Regions from separate parts of the Pseudoalteromonas sp. SD03 genome, predicted to be linked through region 1. Evidence: predicted binding sites of a transcription regulator. Region 1 holds the regulator's gene; each other region holds the start of a gene.
What was found. The regulator LexA, encoded in region 1, represses DNA repair genes until DNA is damaged. The targets are predictions, from matches to a motif close to TACTGTATNNNNATACAGTA.
Positions count from the first base shown of each region.

Region 2: a site for LexA is predicted at 3,073-3,092, ahead of ABZP26_RS11735 (YebG family protein). Genes of this name have one in related genera too.
Region 3: a site for LexA is predicted at 2,691-2,710, ahead of uvrD (DNA helicase II). Genes of this name have one in related genera too.
Region 4: a site for LexA is predicted at 1,990-2,009, ahead of ABZP26_RS10040 (SulA-like leucine-rich domain-containing protein). Genes of this name have one in related genera too.

Region 1 is NZ_CP162514.1:3,341,529-3,347,113, forward strand. It holds gene ctaD (cytochrome c oxidase subunit I) at 1-1,355, opposite strand, end outside; gene coxB (cytochrome c oxidase subunit II) at 1,355-2,497, opposite strand; gene lexA (transcriptional repressor LexA) at 2,991-3,608, opposite strand; gene ABZP26_RS15630 (PaaI family thioesterase) at 3,807-4,250, shown strand; gene ABZP26_RS15635 (hypothetical protein) at 4,280-4,660, opposite strand; gene ABZP26_RS15640 (endonuclease) at 4,913-5,566, shown strand.
Region 2 is NZ_CP162514.1:2,506,424-2,512,008, reverse strand. It holds gene ABZP26_RS11745 (EAL and HDOD domain-containing protein) at 1-693, opposite strand, end outside; gene putP (sodium/proline symporter PutP) at 1,038-2,549, shown strand; gene ABZP26_RS11735 (YebG family protein) at 2,722-3,021, opposite strand; gene ABZP26_RS11730 (ComEA family DNA-binding protein) at 3,319-3,612, shown strand; gene ABZP26_RS11725 (DUF6170 family protein) at 3,625-3,927, opposite strand; gene dsbB (disulfide bond formation protein DsbB) at 3,929-4,447, opposite strand; gene nhaB (sodium/proton antiporter NhaB) at 4,566-5,585, opposite strand, start outside.
Region 3 is NZ_CP162514.1:137,905-143,489, forward strand. It holds gene ABZP26_RS00650 (GNAT family N-acetyltransferase) at 1-483, opposite strand, end outside; gene uvrD (DNA helicase II) at 461-2,626, opposite strand; gene ABZP26_RS00660 (hypothetical protein) at 2,942-3,166, shown strand; gene ABZP26_RS00665 (YacL family protein) at 3,290-3,658, shown strand; gene ABZP26_RS00670 (dUTP diphosphatase) at 3,711-4,337, shown strand; gene yrfG (GMP/IMP nucleotidase) at 4,605-5,252, opposite strand; gene nudE (ADP compounds hydrolase NudE) at 5,539-5,585, shown strand, end outside.
Region 4 is NZ_CP162514.1:2,168,912-2,174,496, forward strand. It holds gene ABZP26_RS10030 (NCS2 family permease) at 1-1,132, opposite strand, end outside; gene ABZP26_RS10035 (tetratricopeptide repeat protein) at 1,251-1,712, shown strand; gene ABZP26_RS10040 (SulA-like leucine-rich domain-containing protein) at 2,035-2,469, shown strand; gene ABZP26_RS10045 (YchJ family protein) at 2,509-2,985, shown strand; gene ABZP26_RS10050 (DUF6172 family protein) at 3,053-3,355, opposite strand; gene ABZP26_RS10055 (VC2046/SO_2500 family protein) at 3,568-4,095, opposite strand; tRNA gene ABZP26_RS10060 (tRNA-Tyr) at 4,208-4,292, shown strand; tRNA gene ABZP26_RS10065 (tRNA-Tyr) at 4,342-4,426, shown strand; gene ABZP26_RS10070 (M48 family metallopeptidase) at 4,452-5,144, opposite strand; gene ABZP26_RS10075 (PAS domain S-box protein) at 5,390-5,585, shown strand, end outside.

The DNA of each region.
Region 1 (5,585 bases):
CCGGCTAACCCCACAAAATGCATTGGGAAAAACAGCACATTTACACTTATTAACGACAACCAAAAATGCCATTTTGCTAAGGTAATATTGAACATGTTTCCGGTCCATTTTGGCAGCCAATAATAAGCCCCCGCCATAATAGAAAACACCGCGCCCGTTACGAGTACATAATGAAAGTGTGCAACCACAAAATAGGTATCATGATATTGGAAATCGGCAGGTGTAATCGCTAGCATCAACCCCGAAAAACCACCTAAAGTAAACAACACAATAAATGCGATACTAAACAGCATTGGCACTTCAAAGCTAATAGACCCGCGCCACATAGTCGCTACCCAGTTAAATACTTTTACGCCGGTAGGTACCGATATCAGCATAGTCGCGTACATAAAAAACAACTCACCCGCCACGGGCATACCAGTGGTAAACATATGATGCGCCCACACAATAAAGCTCAACAAGGCAATGGAGGAGGTGGCATACACCATAGAGGCATAACCAAATAGTTTTTTACGTGAAAAGGTGGGAACAATCGTAGAAATAATGCCAAAGGCAGGCAAAATCATAATATAAACTTCAGGGTGACCAAAAAACCAAAAAATATGTTGGAACATCACCGGATCGCCACCACCAGCGGCATCAAAGAAACTGGTCGCGAAGTATTTATCGGTGAGCACCATAGTAACTGCACCAGCAAGTACCGGCATAACTGCAATAAGTAAAAACGCCGTGATCAACCATGTCCACACAAATAACGGCAGCTTCATCCACGTCATACCCGGAGCACGCATATTTACTATGGTGACCACCACATTAATGGCCCCCATAATCGAACTAATACCCATAATATGCACAGCAAATACAAACATTGCTGTGTTGTCGTTACTATAAGTGGTGGAAAGCGGCGCGTAAAAGGTCCAACCAAATGCAGGGCCACCACCAGGCATAAATAATGAAGCTAATAGGATTAAAAACGCAAACGGTAAAATCCAAAAGCTCCAGTTATTCATTCTCGGTAAGGCCATATCTGGCGCACCAATCATTAGCGGGATCATCCAGTTTGCCAAGCCGGTAAAGGCTGGCATAACCGCACCAAACACCATTATTAAACCATGCACTGTGGTCATTTGATTAAAAAAGTGAGGATCAACCAGTTGTAGGCCCGGCTGAAATAACTCAGCTCGAATAACCATCGCCATTGCCCCACCAATTAAAAACATGGTGAGTGAAAAAACTAAATATAAGCTACCTATATCTTTATGGTTGGTTGTAAATAACCAGCGCTTAAAGCCTGTGGCAGGTTGATGGGCATGATGAGCCTCATTGGTATTAGGTTGTTCTGCAATGCTACTCATTATTTAGCCTCCCCATCAGCATCCAGTGCCGCTTGTATCTCGCTCGGTTGAATTACATCACCAGTGTCATTACCCCACGCGTTGCGTTTATAGGTAATAACAGCTGCTATTTGCTTGATTGATAATTGCTTTGCGAAAGACTGCATAGCCGTACCTGGTTTACCGTGGAGCAAAATATCTATATGCCCTTTGATATCACCTATGACTATTGGGCTGCCTTTAAGAGCCGGAAAAACACCCGGCAAGCCTAATCCTGTTGGCTGATGGCACGCCGCGCAGCTCGCCATATAAACCTGCTCACCAAGCGCCATCAGCTCTTCTTTTGGTACAACTTGGTCTAATAACGCAGCGTCTGCTGCAGCTGCTTTTTGCTTGGCTTGTTTAGCCTCTGCTAACCACGTTTTGAAGTCTTCTTCAGTTTTAGCTTCTACCACAACAGGCATAAAACCATGATCTTTACCGCAAAGCTCTGCACACTGCCCACGGTAAGTACCAACCTCATTAATATTGGTCCATGTTTCATTAATAAACCCAGGGTTTGCATCTTTTTTAACGGCAAAGTCAGGCACCCACCATGAGTGAATAACATCATCTGAAGTCATTAAAAAACGTACTTTTTGATTAATTGGTAGTACCAGCGGTTTATCGACCTCGAGTAAATAATTCGGGTTTTTATCAGCAAGGTTGGTTATTTCATTTTGAGGTGTAGCTAGCATGGAATAAAACTCAACGTCCTCCCCCATATACTCGTAATGCCACTTCCACTGTGAGCCTGTAATTTTAATGGTGAGATCAGCTTTGCTGGCATCCTCCATGGCAATTAAGGTTTTAGTCGCAGGAATGGCCATAACAATTAATATGACAAAAGGGATCGCAGTCCACAGTATTTCTACTTTGGTGCTTTCATGGAATTGGGCAGGGACAGCCCCTTTAGATTTGCGATGATGAATGAGTGCCCAAAACATAATGGCAAACACGATCACCCCAATCACACAACATATTAAAAAAATAGTCATGTGCAGTTGGTATACATTATTACTTATATCGGTTACGCCTTTACGCATATTATATTGGCTATTAGCAAGCACATTCTGCGAAAAAACAAACAATATAAGCCACAAGGAAGAACTCAGCTTACCCATGTGACGGCTCCTTTGATGCTATTGCTGACGCAAAGCGAAGAGGCATACGGCTTAAACGCCTATTCGTTATTTTTATTTTTTATAAGGGTGCTGGATTTAGTAAATGTGTGTTCTCAAAACGACTAAGCTGTGAGTTATTTTTATTCCAGCTCTTTAATAACTAGTTAAAAAATAAACAATAAGCAAGGTGAGTATGAAAAATAAACAAGGTGTATTTTTTAAAATGCGCAGCTAAAAAAATAGCAACTAGTCAGGCAATTAATCTAAGAGTCAGGTTTAGTAAGGGGTGTATTGAAATTACAGGATAGAAATATAAAAAATTGTTAACTTAAAAAAGCAGAGTAAATTTGTTTATTTATAAAGTATTTAGTGATTTTATTTATGATAGGAGAAGCACTTAACAACATATAGTCATACATTTGATAAGTTAGACATTGTGCTGCTAACAAACCCAGCGCCTAATCACTATTAAGCGCTAAATTATGCTTTAATACTACATCCAGTCAGCGTTACGAATAACACCTACCGCTAAGCCTTCAATATTGAACGACTCATTTTCTAAATCGACCTCAATAGCTGAAAACTCATCATTTTCAGCATGTAAGAGTACTTTTCTGCCCGCTTTTTCTAAACGCTTCACGGTTACATCGTCGTCAACACGGGCAACAATAACTTGTCCATTTTCGGCAACTTGGGTTTTATGCACAGCAAGTAAATCACCATCCATAATACCAATGTCTTTCATACTCATACCGTTAACACGCAATAAAAAATCGGCCGCAGGTTTAAACATTAAAGGGTCAATTTTACAGTGGCTTTCTACATGCTGTTGCGCCAATATAGGCTCACCGGCAGCCACCCTGCCAATTAAAGGTAAGCCTAACTGCTCTGGCTCCTCTTCTTCAACAAGCTGAATGCCCCGACTCGCGCCTGGCTTCATTTTAATCACACCTTTTTTGGCCAGTGCTTTTAAGTGTTCTTCTGCAGCATTCGCACTTTTAAAACCCAGTGTTTGTGCAATTTCGGCACGTGTAGGAGGCATACCAGTGTCTTTAATAAACACTTTAATGAGTTCGAGTATTTGCGCTTGGCGTTTCGTTAATGGTCGCATACAACTGGTTTTCCATACAGTACAATTAACTGTGAGTATATACAGTTATTTAAAAATCGCAAATATAAATTAATGCCTTATATGCCGTTATCATCAAACAATAACCTACTTTAAAAGCAGGGTGATAAATGTAATTATTAGCAACGCATTATCATATTAATAAATTTTAATTCTCAATTACTTATCCAAGGAGCTAGCATGAGTATTTGGCATCAACCGATTACATTAGAGTTTTGTAAGCAATTAGATCAAGGTATTACAGGCCAAGGGACACTCATGAAAACCATGGGAATAGAAATCAGTGAAATTGGTGATGACTACTTAGTGGCAACTATGCCGGCAATTCCAGAGCATCATAACCCTATGGGTATCGTTCATGGTGGTGCAAATGTGGTGCTTGCTGAAACAGTAGCAAGTTATGCCGCTAATTTTGTGGTTGATTTCAATCGGTTTTATTGTGTTGGCCAAGAGATCAGTGCAAGTCATTTAAAGGCATCACGCAATGGCACATTAACGGCCACAGCGAGAGCTTATCATATCGGCAAGCGCAGCTCGGTTTGGGATATTAAAATAACCAATAGCCGCAATGAGCTTTGCTGCGTATCACGTATGACCGCAGCCGTAGTAGAGCGAAAAGGCTAGTAAGTCAATTAACCAAGGTTGAAATTAAATTACTTTTCGAAAGGGTAAATAGTAATTTCTACGCCTGCACCAATTGCAGATATACGTAACAAGGTATCTGCATGTAAGGCTTGGTTAAAGCATTTTGGCGAAGTGCCAGACTCAAACCCAATATCGAAAGTTCTGCGTGAACAACTCAACCATTGCTTTAATGCATTGCGTGAACACGACTCGATTAACTCACACAAGTGATTAATCGCTTTATCTGGCGTGGTTATTTCACCTGCAACCTCAATGCGAGCAAGTTGACGGTATTCGTCTTTATCATAATGTAAAATAGTTGCGACCTTTTTTAAATCAGCAACTAATACGCTAATATCTTGCTTTGACTCAAGCTCTAGATCTACATTTAAAAATTGAATTTCCGACATTATCTCGTTTTTACCCTCTATTAATCTCATTGCAAACTTTAACGCAGTTTTACCGTTATACCAAATCAACAACGCAGGAATCACTGCATTAACGCGTTTTTAGCGTTAGCCTCTGAATATTGCCCACTATTTACTCCTAAAAAACGCCCTACACAAAATACGCAAATTAAAATTAAAGCATGCCGGCGGCAGTTTACTTTTTTATTCTAGGCCTTAAACTAGCCGCTCCTGTAGTTCACGTATGTGATGGATATGATTCGGTTTATTTTAGCTTTGTTGGCTTGCTGTGCTTGTTTTTCAGCAATGGGCGAACAATTTACGCGGTTTTCGAGTGCCAAAAAGCACTTAATTAATACCCTTCCCGAAAACGCTAAAAGTATTTATTGTGGTTGCGATATAAAAAAACAAGGCAAAAAGTTGGTACCCGACCCTACCCATTGTGGCTACGTGCCTCGCAACACACTAACCCGCTCAGGCAAAGTAAATCAACGTGCCCTGCGAATTGAATGGGAACATATTGTCCCTGCATGGGAATTTGGTCACCAGTTACAATGTTGGCAAGATGGTGGGCGTAAAAACTGCCGCAAAGTTAGCGCTAAGTTTCGCTTGATGGAAGCCGATATAAACAATTTAGCCCCTGCAATTGGTGAAATTAACGCCGATCGCTCAAACTACCGCTTTGGCATGTTAGCCCAAAACGCGACGCAATATGGTCGCTGTGAGGTTAAAGTTAATTTTAAACAACGTGTTGTTGAACCGCCTGTTCATGCACGTAAACGCATTGCCGATGCGTACGCTTACATGCAAAAAACGTATGGTTTAAAAATTTCAGCTAAACAACAAAAGCTATTTAATGCTTGGCAACAACAAGCTTATGCTGCTAACACAAATAGTAAAAAGCTGTAAGTTTAAATTAAAAGCGTGT
Region 2 (5,585 bases), 840 kb from region 1:
AACATCACGCTCAAATACATCGGTGATTTTTTTAAGATCCATTTCTACGCTGGATGTTTCATAGAGTAGCTCAGCCAGTGCCATGCCCGATGGCGGTAATGCCTTGCTTTGCACCATTTCTGGTTTTGAAAAGAAAAAGCCTTGAAAGTATTCAAAACCTAGTTCAAAAGCTTGATTGTAAAGCGCGTAAGTTTCAACCTTTTCAGCAAGTAATTTTATGTGTGGATAAGGTTTTAAATCCTCTATGATCGTTTTAACGTTTTCAATATCACAAGTTAAAAAGTCGACTTTAATAATATCGATAAACGGATAAAAGTGCCGCCATACAGGTTGATGTGCATAGTCATCTAGCGCTAGCGTATAGCCTTTTTCTTTTAGGTCTTTAACAATTGCCAATAAGCGTTTACCTGGCTGGACGGTTTCGAGTATTTCAATTACCACCCCATCTTTGTTTAAAAGGGTTGGGTAGCCTTTTAACAAGGTGTCTAAGGTAAAGTTAATATAAGCGGGTTTATTATCAGTTAAATCTTCTAAGCCAAAGTTAAATTGACTGCCTTCAATCAGTCGAGACGTGGCTTCATCGCCGTCAATATTTGGAAATACGTTATCAACTCCATCACGAAATAAAAGCTCATAGCCAATTAGTTCTTTATTGCGATCTAAAATAGGTTGCCGAGCAGCGTAAAAATACATATAAGATTCCGAAAGAGTAGAAATTGATTAACATTGTAATAATATATTGGAAAACATTCAAAATAGCATCGGTAAAATGAACATTATTAATAAAATACTATGGTTGGTTTGGTATTTCTTAATCTAATTTTATTGTTTTTCATTTTATTTGTTGCAAAAGTGAGCTAACCGATGGTTTTTTATCTACTTAAATGAGCGGGTTGGAGTTATTAGCAATTACCGTGTTATAGTTCAGTAGAAAGCTTTTATTCCAATACTGTCTTAATTATAAGATTTCAAGAGTCATTATTTGGATTAAAAGCCTGTTATTACTTATTTAAGTGGAGGCAAATTTGGAAACAGGAATGATTATTTCACTGGCATTATATTTTATTGTAATGCTGGGAATAGGACTATACGCATATAAGCAATCTACCAGCGATATATCAGGGTATATGCTAGGTGGTCGTAATTTAGCCCCCAGTGTTGCTGCCTTATCAGCGGGTGCATCAGACATGAGTGGTTGGTTACTTATGGGCCTACCTGGCGCAATGTACTTGTTTGGGCTTAGCAAGGTTTGGATTGCTATTGGCTTAGTGTTAGGCGCATGGGCAAACTATTTCTTAGTCGCCCCAAGACTGCGTGTTTATACTGAAAAAGCAAATGACTCTATTACCATCCCTGATTATTTTGCAAATCGTTTTGATGATAACAAGAATATCCTTCGTGTGATCTCTGCAATTGTTATTATTGTGTTCTTTACTTTGTATACTTCATCAGGCGTTGTCGCCGGTGGTAAGTTATTTGAAAATTCATTTCAGATGAGTTACGAAATGGGTTTATACATCACCACAGGTGTGGTTGTTGTTTACACCTTATTTGGTGGCTTTTTAGCGGTTAGCCTAACAGACTTCGTGCAAGGTTGTATTATGTTTATCTCCTTGCTTGCAGTACCTATCGCTACTTATATGATGCTTGATCAGCCATTTATGGATACTTTAGCAAATGCAAATTACCAGCAGTTGTTAAGTTCACCAAAAGCCAGTGAAATCCATTCATTGAATATGCTTGATTGGTTTGCTGGTGGTTCTACCATTGCTATTATTTCAGCGATGGCTTGGGGCTTAGGCTACTTTGGTCAGCCACATATTATTGTTCGCTTTATGTCTATTCGCTCAGTAAAAGAAATGCCAACTATGCGTCGTATTGGAATGTCTTGGATGACACTATCTGCGATTGGTGCGGTATTTACCGGTTTATTTGGTGCTGCCTTTATGATTGAAAACCAAATGCCAATTGCCGATAAAGAGACCATTTTCTTAGTATTAGCTGAACTTATTTTCCACCCATTAATTGCTGGTTTCCTACTGGCTGCTATTTTAGCTGCGATTATGAGTACGATTTCATCGCAATTATTGGTGTGTTCAAGCTCGCTTACTGAAGACTTCTACAAGATTTACTTAAACCGCGATGCCTCGCAAACTGAGCTGGTGTTAGTAGGGCGTATTAGCGTAATACTGGTTGCGTTATTTGCTATTTACCTAGCGTATGACCGTAATAGTTCAATACTTGATTTAGTTAGTAACGCATGGGCTGGTTTTGGTGCTGCATTTGGTCCACTTGTCTTGTTTAGCCTTTACTGGAAACGTATGAACTTAAAAGGGGCTATTAGCGGTATGGTTGTTGGTGCTTTAACAGTGCTTGTATGGATTTATGCGCCTATTACCATTAATGGTGAGAGCTTAAGCAGTGTAATTTATGAAATCGTCCCAGGCTTCATTTTAGCGAGTATTGCTATTGTGGTAGGAAGCCTTGTGACAGCTGAACCGAAAAAAGAAATTACTGATCTGTTTGATGAAGTTGAATCGTCATTGTAACTGATTAGCTAACGTAAAGTGTTGGTTTTTATAAATGCCAATCAGTTTAACTGGTTGGCATTTTTTATTAGCTTTAGCTGACCTTTAGCTATTATTATTTAAAGGCATAAAAAAACTGAATTCGAATACCGAATTCAGTTTTTTAATAATTACTATTGAGCTTTTGAAAGTACTAACTCGCTGCTTTATCTTTTATATCCGCAACGTTATCTGACTTTGTTTTTTTAGCTTTAGTGGGTACTTCTTTACCACCTTTAAGTACGGCCATAAAGTCGTCTTTACTTTTTGCAATCTCCAGCGCGAGCGACTCAACCTGTTGTTCACTTAGTGGCACATCTACTTTTTCAAGCATGAGTTCTAGTGACTCGGCAATATCGAGCATTTTGTCATAGGCATCAGCTTCTTTTTTAGTAGTAAACGTCATGCGCTCGACTCCGTTTCGTTCTACAACATATTTAACAACAACAGCCATGATTTCTCCTGCTTACTTACGTGGCAATATGATTAATTTAAATCATTAGATTACTGTTTTTATATACAGTACAAGCTTGCGCGTGGTTTTGCAAGCTTTAGCCTTAGTTTATCTGCAGCTTGGTTGACAATAAAGAGTAACTCTACTTTATTTATTAAGTCACTTTATAACGCGTTGCAGTAAAGGAGTCGCAAGGAGTGATTGTTACCGTTAGTACTTAGTAACCACAACGTTATGTAAAAGTGCTGGGTGTAAATAATCAACGAATGTTCATGTAAGAACACAAAAGGAAATAGTATGAAATTAATTAAAATCATCTCATTAGCCGCTGCTTTATGTTTATTACCTATGAGTAGCACCTTTGCGCAAAGCGATATGCTATCAGAGCAGATGCAATCAGCCGTGGTTAATATTAATACTGCTGATTTAAAACAGTTAATTAAGTTACCAGGTGTTGGCAAGAAAAAAGCACAGGCAATTATCGATTATAGAGAAACAAATGGTGATTTCTCATCACTTGAAGATCTAGCTAAAGTAAAAGGGGTGGGTAAAAAAATGCTAGCCAAACTTGATGGAAAGGTGGCGTTTTAACTTAAAAGGGCGCTATGCGCCCTGATTAAACTGTTTTAAGGCAGCACCAAGGTGCTTTTTAGCAAAATTAACATCTACGGGGGCGGTTAGTAGCGGGTAGCTTAAACCAGCCACAATCAAAAAGGGCACGAGTAGCCATCCTTCAAAAAGGGTAAATATTAAAAAAAATGGGCTTAGCAGCATAAGCTTTACAATACGCATTAACACTCTGTCACTAGGAGAGAGCATACTTAACGAGATCGCAATAACGGTTTGTCTTTGACGAACTTTTAAGTGTTTAAGTTCGTCAACGTGGCTTGAAAAAAAAGTAAACATATTAAAGTGACTTTTTAGAGATTAATCGACTGGCCACTAACGCAATAAGTGTGGCGGTAAACAATACAAAAATAACTTCCATCCATGCTGGCATACTTAAGCCTGCAAATTGCCAATCTATGTTTCCGCAATCACCGGTTGCCTCAAAAAATTGCGGTATCCAATGATGTAATGGCATAAACTCTGGAAAATTTGGCTCAAACTCACAGCTAAATGCGAAGGGGTCAGTGGTTGTTTGCATTTCAATGTGCTCACGAGCTATTAGTAACCCCCATACACTTGAAACCCCCCACACTGTATAAGCGACAATACGGACTACGAGGTTGTTTGGTTTACTGGCGCCAATAATACCGGCAAAAAGTAAGCCTAATACCGCGGTGCGTTGGTAAATACACATAATGCACGGTGCTAATCCCATGTTGTATTGAAAAAAGAGCGCGATGACTTCAAGCAGAAAAACAATCCCACTGAATAATAACCAAGGTGTACGTTGAGTACTTAGATTAGCAAGCCAGTTCATAACAAATCCGTATTTAAATAAGGGCTTAGATTATGACGTAGGATAAACAGCGGAGCAAGTAAAAGGGAAAAAGTGAGGAGCTATGAAATTTCCTAGCTCCTCAAAGTCGGGGAAGCTCTTAATGCCCAGAATTCGCTACAGGGATGTGGTGTTGTATTATCCCCCAGTCATAAAACAAACTGGTTATTTCACTCAAGCCAAAATAAGTCGCGCTTAACCCAACAAAGGTAAGCACAAAAGTGTAAGGTAAAGCCATATACACCATTCGACCGTAAGATAGGCGTAACACGGGAGCTAGTGTTGATGTAAGTAAGAATAAGAAAGCAGCTTGACCATTAGGGGTGGCCACGCTGGGTAAGTTTGTGCCGGTGTTTATCGCCACTGCAAGTAAATCAAATTGGTCTCGAGTTATTTGACCTGCTTTTAGAGCTGCAGCAACTTCATTTATATATACAGTGCCGACAAATACATTATCACTGACCATTGAAAGCAATCCATTAGCGATAAAAAACATCACCAATTGTAAGTGCCCTTCAAATGTTAGTACCCAAGTAATCACAGGGGTAAAGAGTTGTTGATCGATGATTACTGCAACCACACTAAAAAATACACAAAGTAGTGCAGTGAAGGGGAGGGCCTCTTCAAAGGCTTTACCGAGTTGGTGCTCTTCTATTATGCCGGCCGACGACGTGGCTAAAATAATTACCGATAAACCAATTAAGCCCACGGTTGCTAAATGTAACGCTAAGCCAGTAATTAACCAGATAGCGATAAGTGCTTGAATTGTGAGGTTCACTCTATCGCGTTTGGTGCGTTTTTTATCAAGTGTTTGTGCATGGTTTTTTAAAATAGCATGAATTGTTTCTGGCAGTTTTGCCCCATAGCCAAAGGTTTTTGTTTTTTCTAATAAAAAGGTTGTTAATAAGCCCGCAAAAAGCACGGGTAAAGAAACGGGCAGCATTCTTAAAAAGAACTCTCCAAATAGCCAACTTGCTCGCTCTGCAATAATTAAATTTTGTGGTTCACCAACCATAGTACACACGCCGCCAAGTGCGGTCCCAATCGAGGCATGCATGAGTAAATTACGTAAAAAAGCACGAAACTCTTCAAGCTCTTGACGGTTTACCTCTTTTACTTG
Region 3 (5,585 bases), 330 kb from region 1:
CCAGCCATCTTGTTGATTAAAATGTAACAAAGAGGCGCTGCTCAGTAAGTGCTTTAAACGTTGATTAAAAAAGCTGTATTGATGCGCTTGTCCAAATGATTGAAATAATGGCAGCGCAGGATCGCACCAATGTTCAAGTGATTCGAGTGGTGGAAGTAATACAATTAAAAAGCCACCCGCTTGAACTACGCCCGCTAAGGCTGCTAGTTTATCTGGCACCAGTCCACTGTAGCCATCATAAACAGAATGGGCGCACTCTTGCCCTAAAATTTGATGGGTATGCTCTGGCCAATGTGCATTAACTAAATTTGTGTTTTTAGAAAGAACAAAAGAGGGTTGCTGTAATTGAGCAAGTAGCTGAGTGCATTGCTCATAACACCAATTTTTATCGCCTGTAAGCAACAGTAACTGACGATGTTTAGCATTCGTTAGCTGCTGTTGCAGATGCTCTATAACGCGGTTAAACGGCTTGTAGTCTTGCATAAGCTGTTACTAACCACTTACTACCTAAGTCGTCAAAGTTAACTTGTACTCGCGATTGTGCGCCACTGCCTTCGTAATTAAGCACCGTACCAATGCCAAATTTTGCATGTAGCACCCGTTGACCTAAATTAAACCCGCTTTCTTCAAAGGCGGCATGGCTAACCGATGCACTAAAGCGACCAGCTGCTGGCGGGCGAGAAACCTGGGTTTTAATGCGAATTTCTTCTACGCAGTCTTCGGGTATTTCACGTAAAAAACGCGATGGGCTGTGGTATTTTTCTTGACCATATAAACGGCGGCTTTCTGCGTGGCTTATATACAGTTTATCCATAGCACGGGTCATACCTACATAACAAAGGCGGCGTTCTTCTTCTAAACGGCCCGTTTCTTCATTACTTTGTTGTGATGGGAACATGCCCTCTTCAACACCGACCATAAATACCAGCGGAAACTCTAAGCCTTTAGCTGAGTGAAGCGTCATCATTTGTACCGCATCTTCATGTTCATCAGCTTGCCCTTCACCTGATTCAAGCGAGGTGTAGGCTAAAAAGCCTTGTAGTGGTGAACTGAATTCTTCCTCTTCAGGGAGTTCATATTGATCGCAGGCGCTAATTAATTCTTCTAAGTTTTCAACCCGAGCACGGCCTTTTTCACCTTTTTCAGCCTGATACATTGCCATTAACCCTGAGGTTTGAATGGCATATTTAGCCTGCTCGTGCAGCGTTAAGTCACTAATCTTATCTTCAATATGTTCAATTAACTCAACAAACTTGGCAACAGCTCCAGAAGCGCGACCCGATAAATGCTGTTGCTCTACAATGGCTTTAGCAGCATACCAAAGCGGCAAAGATTCAGCGCGAGCGCAGTCACGTATATGGCTTAATGTTTTATCGCCAATGCCGCGGGCGGGCGTATTAATAACACGCTCAAATGCCGCATCATCTTGGCGGTTACCCACTAAGCGTAAGTATGAAAGAGCATCTTTAATTTCTTGCCGTTCGAAGAATCGCATACCGCCATAAATTCGGTATTTTAAACCTTCTTGTAGCATTGCTTCTTCAAGTACCCGCGATTGCGCATTACTACGATATAAAATAGCCGCATCTTGAAGTGCATTACCCGCATTAAGCCAGCTACGTAATTTGCTACTCACAAAGCGCGCTTCATCTAGCTCATTAAAAGCAGCATAAATAGAAATAGGTTCACCGTCGTTACCGTCGGTCCATAAACTTTTACCCATTCGCTCGGAGTTATTTTGAATTAACGCGTTTGAGGCTTTAAGAATAGTGGCAGTCGAGCGGTAATTTTGCTCAAGGCGAATCGTCTCTGCGTCGAAATCGGTTAAAAAGCGTTTAATGTTTTCTATTTTTGCGCCGCGCCAACCATAAATACTTTGGTCATCATCGCCTACAATCATGATGCTGCTGGTATCGCCCGCAAGTAGTTTTAACCACGCATACTGAATAGTATTGGTATCTTGAAACTCGTCTACAAGCATGTGCGCAAAGCGCTGCTGATAATGACGCAGCAAGGTTGGGTTATTTTTAAGAACCTCATAGCTACGTAGTAATATTTCTGCAAAATCAACTAGGCCCGCTCTATCACAAGCTTCTTGATAGGCCGCGTAAACACGCAGCATCATTTGCTCGTTAATATCGTATGCCTGAATATCTTTAGGGCGCAGAGCTTCATCTTTTTTAGCGCTTATGTACCAACCAAACTGCTTTGCCGGCCATTTTTTATCATCAATATTCATCGATTTTAATAAGCGCTTGATCATACGAAGCTGATCGTCAGAGTCTAAAATTTGAAAGGCTTCTGGTAAGTTTGCTTCACGATGATGTGCACGCAAAATTCGGTGCGATAAACCATGGAAAGTACCAATCCACATGCCGCCTACAGGTGCTTTTAATGTCTCTTCAACTCGTGAGCGCATTTCTTTAGCGGCTTTATTAGTAAAGGTTACCGCAAAAATACTATAGGCAGAGGCTTGTTCTACTTGCATTAACCAGGCAATACGATGAACCAATACTCGAGTTTTACCTGAACCTGCTCCTGCTAATACCAGCATGTTTTGTAATGGCGCTGCAACGGCATCGCGTTGTTTATCATTTAAGCCATCGAGTAATTCTGAAACGTCCATCGTTACGCCTTTTTAATCAATAATGAGAGCAGTATAACAGGTGTTTTTGTTAGGCTAAATAAAATACTGTTTTTATAAACAGCTATTTATAAAATACGTATTTAAGTTGTTGAATAGTTAACAGTATAAACTGAGCAAGTAACTAAAATAGCTATTTAAAATTGCTAATTTGACTTATTTTTGGCAAAAAATACTAAACTGATAAATTCGTAATAATTTAACTGTATGATTTGTAAGCCTTAATAAATTGGCATAAAGTGTGTAAGTATAAATAATAAGTACAAATACAAAATTAATTAAACTACAGAGGTTAGTATGTCTCAACAAGGTTCTGGCGGAAATGTAATCGCCGCTCTATGTAATATTTTTTTCCCAGGTTTAGGGCAGTTGGTTCAGGGTCGTATTTTAGCGGCGCTGGTGTTTGCCATTTTGGTTTTTGGCGGCTACGCGTTATGGTTTTTAGTTGTTCCAGCCATTGTTGGAGCCGTATTCCATTTATGGGCAATTATTGATGCTGCCCGCTATCGCTCAGGCGGTTAGCTATAGTTAGCTATAGTGAGCATACTTTAATAGCGCCTTATGGCGCTATTTTTGTATCTGGCTTTCATTATTCATAGCTGATTAGGTTATAATCTGTTGTATTAGCAGTACTGGAATAAAGTTATGGAATACCAATTCATTCGCGATCCTATTAGTGGGTTAAGAATTAAAATTAGCAGCGAGCACGCGATTATAGGCCGCTGGTTAAATGAAGAAATAGGCAAAGATAAAGTGGCGATGGTGCAGGCACTTATTAGCTCGGTGAGTTCAAGCTTTGAGCCGGTAACACTTAAAGGCCAAGAAATTGATCTGATCCTTTCTAAAGATGAAGCATTATTCGAAGCACATGCGCTGCATCAAGATAACGAAGATATATTAGCCTACCAAGATGACGAACTCATGCTGGAAGAGAATGATTTAAGCAGTGGTTGTGGTTTTGAAGACTTTGTTGATCTGATCAACTCGTGGCATGAGTTTTCGGCTGGTCGTTAAGTTATATTATCTGTATTATTACCCTAATTATAAATCCAACAGTGGAACCAATATGTCTGCGAATTTAAACAAACTAGTTGTTATGCTAGAAATGCAAAATGCCATGAATACCAAAGTACATGAGCAATGGTTTAGTCAAGGCTTTGAATGGTATAGAGCTATTTGGGTTGAATGTGCAGAAATGCTGGATCATTACGGTTGGAAATGGTGGAAAAAACAAACGCCAGATACTGAACAAGTAATTTTAGAGCTGGTTGATATTTTTCATTTTGGTTTATCGCTACGTATCGACGGTGAGACCAGCTACGAGCAAATAGCAACACAGCTACAAACTCAAATGAGCGCCCCACAGCAAGGTGATGATTTTAAACAAACGCTTGAATTATTAGCAGCCAGTGCGGTTGCCAATAAAACCTTTAACGCGGCTGCTTTTGCCGGTTGTATGGCACAAATCGGTATGGATATTGATGATTTATATCGTGGCTATGTGGGTAAAAATACGCTGAACTTCTTCCGTCAGGATCATGGTTACAAAGAGGGTAGCTACATTAAAGTGTGGCATGGCAAAGAAGATAACGAACACTTAGTTGAAGTAGTTAAAAGCCTTGATACTGAGCATGTAGATTTTGCAAAACAGGTATATCAAGGCTTAGTAGCGCGTTACCCTCAGGGCGAATAAGCCAGGGTCTGTTGACCTTTGCGGATTACAATTTGTTCAAATTAGGGGCGGTTTAATCGCGACGCGAGGTTTGTAACCTAGTGGGCTAAGTAAAAACCGAGCAACAAAGAGTAAATCGCCCCTAGGCAGAACCCTTCGGGCAGCGCCTGTTTGGCATTGATGCTGCGTTATCGCCTATTTATGGGGAATAACCACACCACATAGGCTCTGCCTTGCCTAAATACCAAACAGACTGCTGCAAATTTAACCTTGAAAGATCAACAGACCCTAAATAAGCTTACGGTAATCGGTGACACTTAAGTAATCGGTTATATCGTTATGTGGTTGCTGGCTATTCGGGTTAGCAACCGCAAGTAAATGCTCAATGCCGTATTCTCGTGCGGCATTTAATACCGGTAAGCTGTCATCTACAAATAATGTGCGGCGTTTATCAAACCCTAAATCCCCTTGAACCTTGTGCCATAAACTTTGTTGCTCTTTACTTACCCCATATTCATGCGTTGATACCACCCCGTCTAAGTAGTTATCAATGGCGGTATGTTCAAATTTAAGCATTACGCATTCTGGATGAGCATTGGTAAGTAAAATGAGTTCTTTACCTGCACGTCGAAGTTCAGTTAAAAAATGCGGAACGTCTTCACGAATTTTGATTAAGTGAGCAGACTGGCGCTTTAGTTCGAGAATAGGTAAGTTTAGCTGTGCTTCCCAATAGTCAGAGCAGTACCACTGAATTTTGCCACTCACAGCCTGATAGCGTTTTAAGATATCTGCGCGGGCTGCCTCAAAACTGATATTTTGAGCCAGAGCATGTTGTTGTGGAACAACATTGAGCCAAAAGTCAGTGTCGTAATGTAAATCAAGTAAAGTCCCGTCCATGTCGAGTAATACAGTATCGATTTTTGACCAATTGAGCATGATATATCCTTGTGGAAATTGAGGCGTTAAATGACTACGTTGCGATGAAATGCTTGCAAGCGAAATATAATGGGCTCTGTTAATTGAACTTTAAAAACATATACCCAATGATGAAATATTAAGGGCGAATTCAATAACGCCAGATAAATATTTAACCTTAACTACGGGTAAGATATTTTATGATTAATTCTGCATTTAAATTGCTTTTAATTCAAACTGAAACTCGCATCTTATACTCATTTGGGTATATGATTAGTATAACTGCAATGATAGCAAATTGATGCCCATGACACAGAAAAAGCACCCAACACCACCACAAATTCTCAGTAATAA
Region 4 (5,585 bases), 1.2 Mb from region 1:
ATACAACACTCACCGGAATTGCATCAGTCATGTCGTCCCAATTTACAAACTTTAAGTTTTGTAGCATCAATACAGATACATATAAAATAGCTCCCGCGGTTGCGTATGCAGGCACCATTTGAGCTAAAGGCGCAAAAAACATCATCAGTAAAAAGCAGCAACCCACAACCACAGCGGTCAAACCCGTTCGACCACCAACAGATACACCTGCAACAGACTCAATGTATGACGTGGTTGTTGAAGTACCGAGCATTGCACCTGCAATGGTTGCTGTGCTGTCGGCGCTTAATGCACGACCTAAACGCGGCATATTACCGTTTTTATCTGCTAAACCAGCCTTCTGAGTTACCGCAACTAACGTGCCTGAGGTATCAAACAAATCAACGAATAAAAACGCAAAAATAACACTCAACATCGACAGTTCAAACGCGGCACTAAAGTCCAGTTGCATAAAGGTCGGCATGATAGAAGGTGGCATTGCAATAACACCATGATACTCCACTAACCCCATAGACACAGCAATCGCGGTGACTAGTAAAATACTAATCAGTACACCACTTTTAAAATCGCGATAAAGCAGTGCAGCAATAACAAAAAAGCTGAAAATAGCCAATAAAGGACCAGGCGAGGTAATATCACCCAACTGCACCAGTGTTGCGGGACTTGATACAATAATACCGGCACTTTTAAGTGCGATGAGAGCTAAAAATGCGCCAATACCCGTTGCTATTGCTTGCTTGAGCACCAGAGGGATTGCATTAATAATCCACTCTCGCACCTTAAATAAGCTTAGAATTAAAAATATACACCCTGACATAAATACCGCACCCAACGCAGCTTGCCAGCTATAACCCATACCTAATACAACACCATAGGTAAAAAATGCATTTAATCCCATACCCGGTGCCAATGCCAGTGGATAATTGGCCCACAAACCCATAATAAAACACCCTATTGCAGCAGCAATACAGGTGGCAACAAAAGCAGCACCTTGGTCCATACCGGCTTCTGCAAGCATAGCTGGGTTTACGAATACGATATAAACCATCGTAATAAATGTAGTCATACCGGCAATACATTCACGGCGAACCGAAGAATCATTTGCACGGATTTTGAATAAGGCTTCGAGCATAATAAACTTGTGGTTGTAAAAAGTGGCGAGATTTTAGCATAAAAATAACTTTTTACAGGACATTTTACCTTGCTATATACTAAACTAGCTAAGTGATTAAAATAACAAACGAAGTAGCATGATCAAAACGACACCAAGTGGCCAAGACTTAGAGCAACAATTAGACAACATTCTTTCTTTTGTAACGCAACCAAGCGATGCAAATCTCCTTGCGAGCTCTAAAAACACCGATCAAGACACATTAAATAAAGCCCTTTATTACCTTAAAAATGAACAAGGCGCCTTAGCCGCAAAATGGATGCGTTTGGCAGCAATGGCAGGAAATTATCGCGCGCAGTTTTATTTAGGGCTGTTTTTTATAAAAGGACAAGGTGTGCCGCAAAGTGTATTTCATGGTGCTGCGTGGCTTAGCTTAGCCAGTAGTCAAGGCTATGAACCCGCCATAGAAGCAATGAGCGATATACGAAAACATATTAGTACCAAACGACTTAAAGATGCTCAATGCTACGCAGCCAGCCTGTATGAACAAATTCATCAGTTACAATTTTCACATTTGATCCCTCCTAGTAGCGAAAAATAATTTCACTGCCCAGCAACTCATTTCATCTGTAAATTAATTAAGCGTTTATAGCCAAAGCAAGCACGCTTAATTAATTTAAACTACTGTATACCCCCTGTTCATCTGTATTTATTTGCTCCCAGCCTTAAAATTAATTCTGTGGGCATTAACTTTCAATAAAAATTAAACCATTGTTATATATAGATTATTTATATATTTATAGTAACTGTCGCGTTTTAAGATGAATAACTGTACAAAAAAATAGCAAAAAACACTTGCACCAAACAACTGTATAAACTACTGTATGAATGTACTGTATAAAAACCCAGTGAGTGAGAAGATTATGTTACAGCCAATTACCGTAAGAACAGTTAAAAGCTATCAACAAGATGACCAATCAGATTGTGTTAACGTTGTACAAATTGAAGATGAAATTTCAGCAACGTTTGAGTTATTAAAAGTATTACACCAATACAACAGCCTAAACGCATGGACACTGTTAATAGCACCCGATAACGTACCGAGCAAAGCGCTACTTGATTCATGCTCAATTGATACCAGTAAATTACTGGTTATTCGTCAAAAGCATTTAGTTAATTTAGAGTATGTTTTAAGTTCTGCACTTCACAATGGAAATTTTGCCGCGGTGATCACCTGGACTGATATAATAAATGACCAACAACTGTCGCAGTTATCATTAAACTTGAGCCATACGCGCACTAAGTTGTATTGCTTTAGCAAAAAAAGCGCTCACCCTGAGATTTCACTTACGCAATAAGCTTGATAAACTAGCGTTTTAATACACAGTACATTTATCATGACTTCTAACGCCCTATTATGTTTTTGTGGCAGTCAGCAACCTTATGCTGATTGCTGCGAGCCTTTTCATTTAAAAACCAAACAGCCACTCACACCAGAGCAACTTATGCGTGCACGCTACAGTGCTTATGCTGTTAAAAACGCGGTTTTTGTGCGTGAAAGTTATGCAAAAGAAAAACAAGCTGAAAATTCAATTTCAGAAATTAAAGATTTTGCAAATAGTTGCCGTTTTATAAACTTAGCCGTATTAGACTCTGGTTATAATGATGAAACAGGATTTGTTACATTTAAAGCTCACTACTTTTATCAAGATTTATATTGCGAGTTGGCAGAAAATTCAAGGTTTATTAAAGAAGATGGACAATGGCGGTACCTTGATGGTGAGATTACACCGGTTGCCGATATTAAAGTAAAACGTAATGATACGTGCCCTTGTGGCAGTAATAAAAAATACAAAAAATGTCATAGTGTATAAACTTCAGCTACAAAAAATGGGCCACAAGGCCCATTTTCAAAAACTACACTAAACGCAAATTAGCGTTTTACTCGCCATCATCTTGATCGAAATCTTGACGCTGTGCAGGTCTTGCTAAAATCTCTAAGTAAAAAGAAGTTAAACCTTGCTTTTCAATTTCACTGATGTGATTGTTAATTTCAGCAACGTGAACCACTTGGGCTTCTTCAGCCGTGTTACCAAACTTACAATCAAATGCCCAGTAGTCGGCATCAACAGGTAAAGTTTTATTACGTTCTCTTTTCAAATATTTTTTCACTTCATGCTTTGCAGCATCAACCATACGAGGGTATTTGATTTTCTCATGATTCAGCGTGAATGTTTTCTTCATTACGTTCCTAATTACCTTGGTTTAATGATAATGGCATTTAATGTCATACCATTTGCGCCATTATAGCAATTGCATTTAAATTTTGGATGCTTTTTTTGTATTAAATCAGTTATTAAAATAAAGCACTTATAAAACCAATAGTTACTTTCTACTATAAACACAGTTTATTACAATCAAATGGCATGTATAAAGCAGCAATTGAACACATATAATTAGGCACTAAACAAATGTAATGGCTGGTGGATAGCTTCATTTTGTAAATCATCATAAAATGCCACCGCATCCATTTGAGGGTTTGATAGCTCGGTGTTGGTATTTTGGATTCGTCGACGTACCGCTAATTCACAGTTATCCATTACGTTAAGCGGAATGTGGTTTTTATCATCACGAATATTAAATGGCTCAGGCTTTAAGCACTGAGTTAACTTTATATCACTCATCCCTACAGCGCTTCCCATTTTTGCTAAAAGCTCTGTGTTATTTTTACCAATTAACATATTAAAGGTATCTGGCGCTAATGGCTGCTTTGGACCTGCGCCAAATTGTTTACGCAGAGCATTTTCATCAGCTTGATAATGCTTAGTGTCACTTTTGGGTAGGTGGAATTCACTAAAATCGAGTGCATCGTGAGAGAGCATTGCTAATAAAAGTGCAAACTCGCCTCGGCGGTTTTCGTGCACACTTTCGTTAAGCCTCGTTTTTAACTGGCTCTCCGTGATTAACAAATCACCAATCTGCATAGACTTTAGCCTATTTAACTAATTAATAAGTATTTATCGGCTAAATTTGAATTTTCTTTAGCTTTTTTCTTTACTTAAATAAGAAGTTTGCTATTATCTGCCGCGTTGCATTGGAGGGGTTCCCGAGCGGCCAAAGGGATCAGACTGTAAATCTGACGGCTCAGCCTTCGCTGGTTCGAATCCAGCTCCCTCCACCACTTTTCTTAGGCTAAGTTAAGTGGGGCCAAATGCAATAACAATTAGTGTGGAGGGGTTCCCGAGCGGCCAAAGGGATCAGACTGTAAATCTGACGGCTCAGCCTTCGCTGGTTCGAATCCAGCTCCCTCCACCACTTCTCTTCTCTACCTTATTTCTTTTTATTCAAATACCCACTGTAAACTCATACCATGATTGTTTAACCAGTTACTTGCTTGTTTATAATCTGAATAAAATAATCCCACACGTTGCCAAAATTGAGCGCTGTGATTTAAATATTTTAAATGTGCTAATTCATGAACAATCACGTAGTCAATGACCCATGTCGGTGCACTTGCCAAGTGTAAGTTGAAGGTTAGTTCACGCCTGCGATTACAACTACCCCAGCGACGTTTATACAATTGAATACGAATATTACTCGGTAGCTTTTCACCCATCAGCTGACAATAATCGTTAACTCGCATTTCAATATAACTTTCTAATTTCTCATGCAAAAACTGCTCTAGCAAACTTTGATACATTTGCGTTTGATGCTTTACACGTGAAGAAATACTCAGTAACAGCGTTTGGCTTTCATTGTGCTGCTGCCATTGAGTGCGTGCTGCGTTTTCAAATTGCACATTAACAGCTTCATTAAATAATTTAATACTCTGGGTTTTGAGTGGAAACTGTCGTGTATCGGCTTGAATTTGTTGCTTATGTAACTGAGCATCAATCCAGTCCTGTTTACTTAACAGCCATTCATTAATTTGTGTTTTCGTTACAAAATGGGGCGCATATACCGTAAGCTCACGTTGTGCGACTTTGATAGCCACTGTTTTTCTTCGCTTACTTCGCTTTAAAGTGTAATCCAACAATGAATGCTGCCTATTTATAACTAACCACTGGGTTTTATTTTACCTTGTACCATAACGGCTGATCTATAAATAATCCCCACTAAATGCCATTTTAATAACAATGCATTTAGTGCTACTCAATAAATAGTATGGTTTAGAGCTTAAAACACTTACGTTGCTTTTGTAATTTATAACTCAATACCTTGTGATTATTATTGTATTTTATATTAGACTGAATTTAAGAGTTATTATGTGAATGATTGATGTTAGCTAATTTTTTTATAAACGAACCAGATCCAAGCCTAATTATTAATGGTGTATACGACCCAAGTTTAGTGACACTATCTATACTCACCGCAATTTTTGCAGCTTATTTTTCTTTGCACGTTATCGATTTAGCAAATAATACACATTTTAAATCTTATCGAAAGTTAGCCAATATAACCGCAGCCTTAGTCC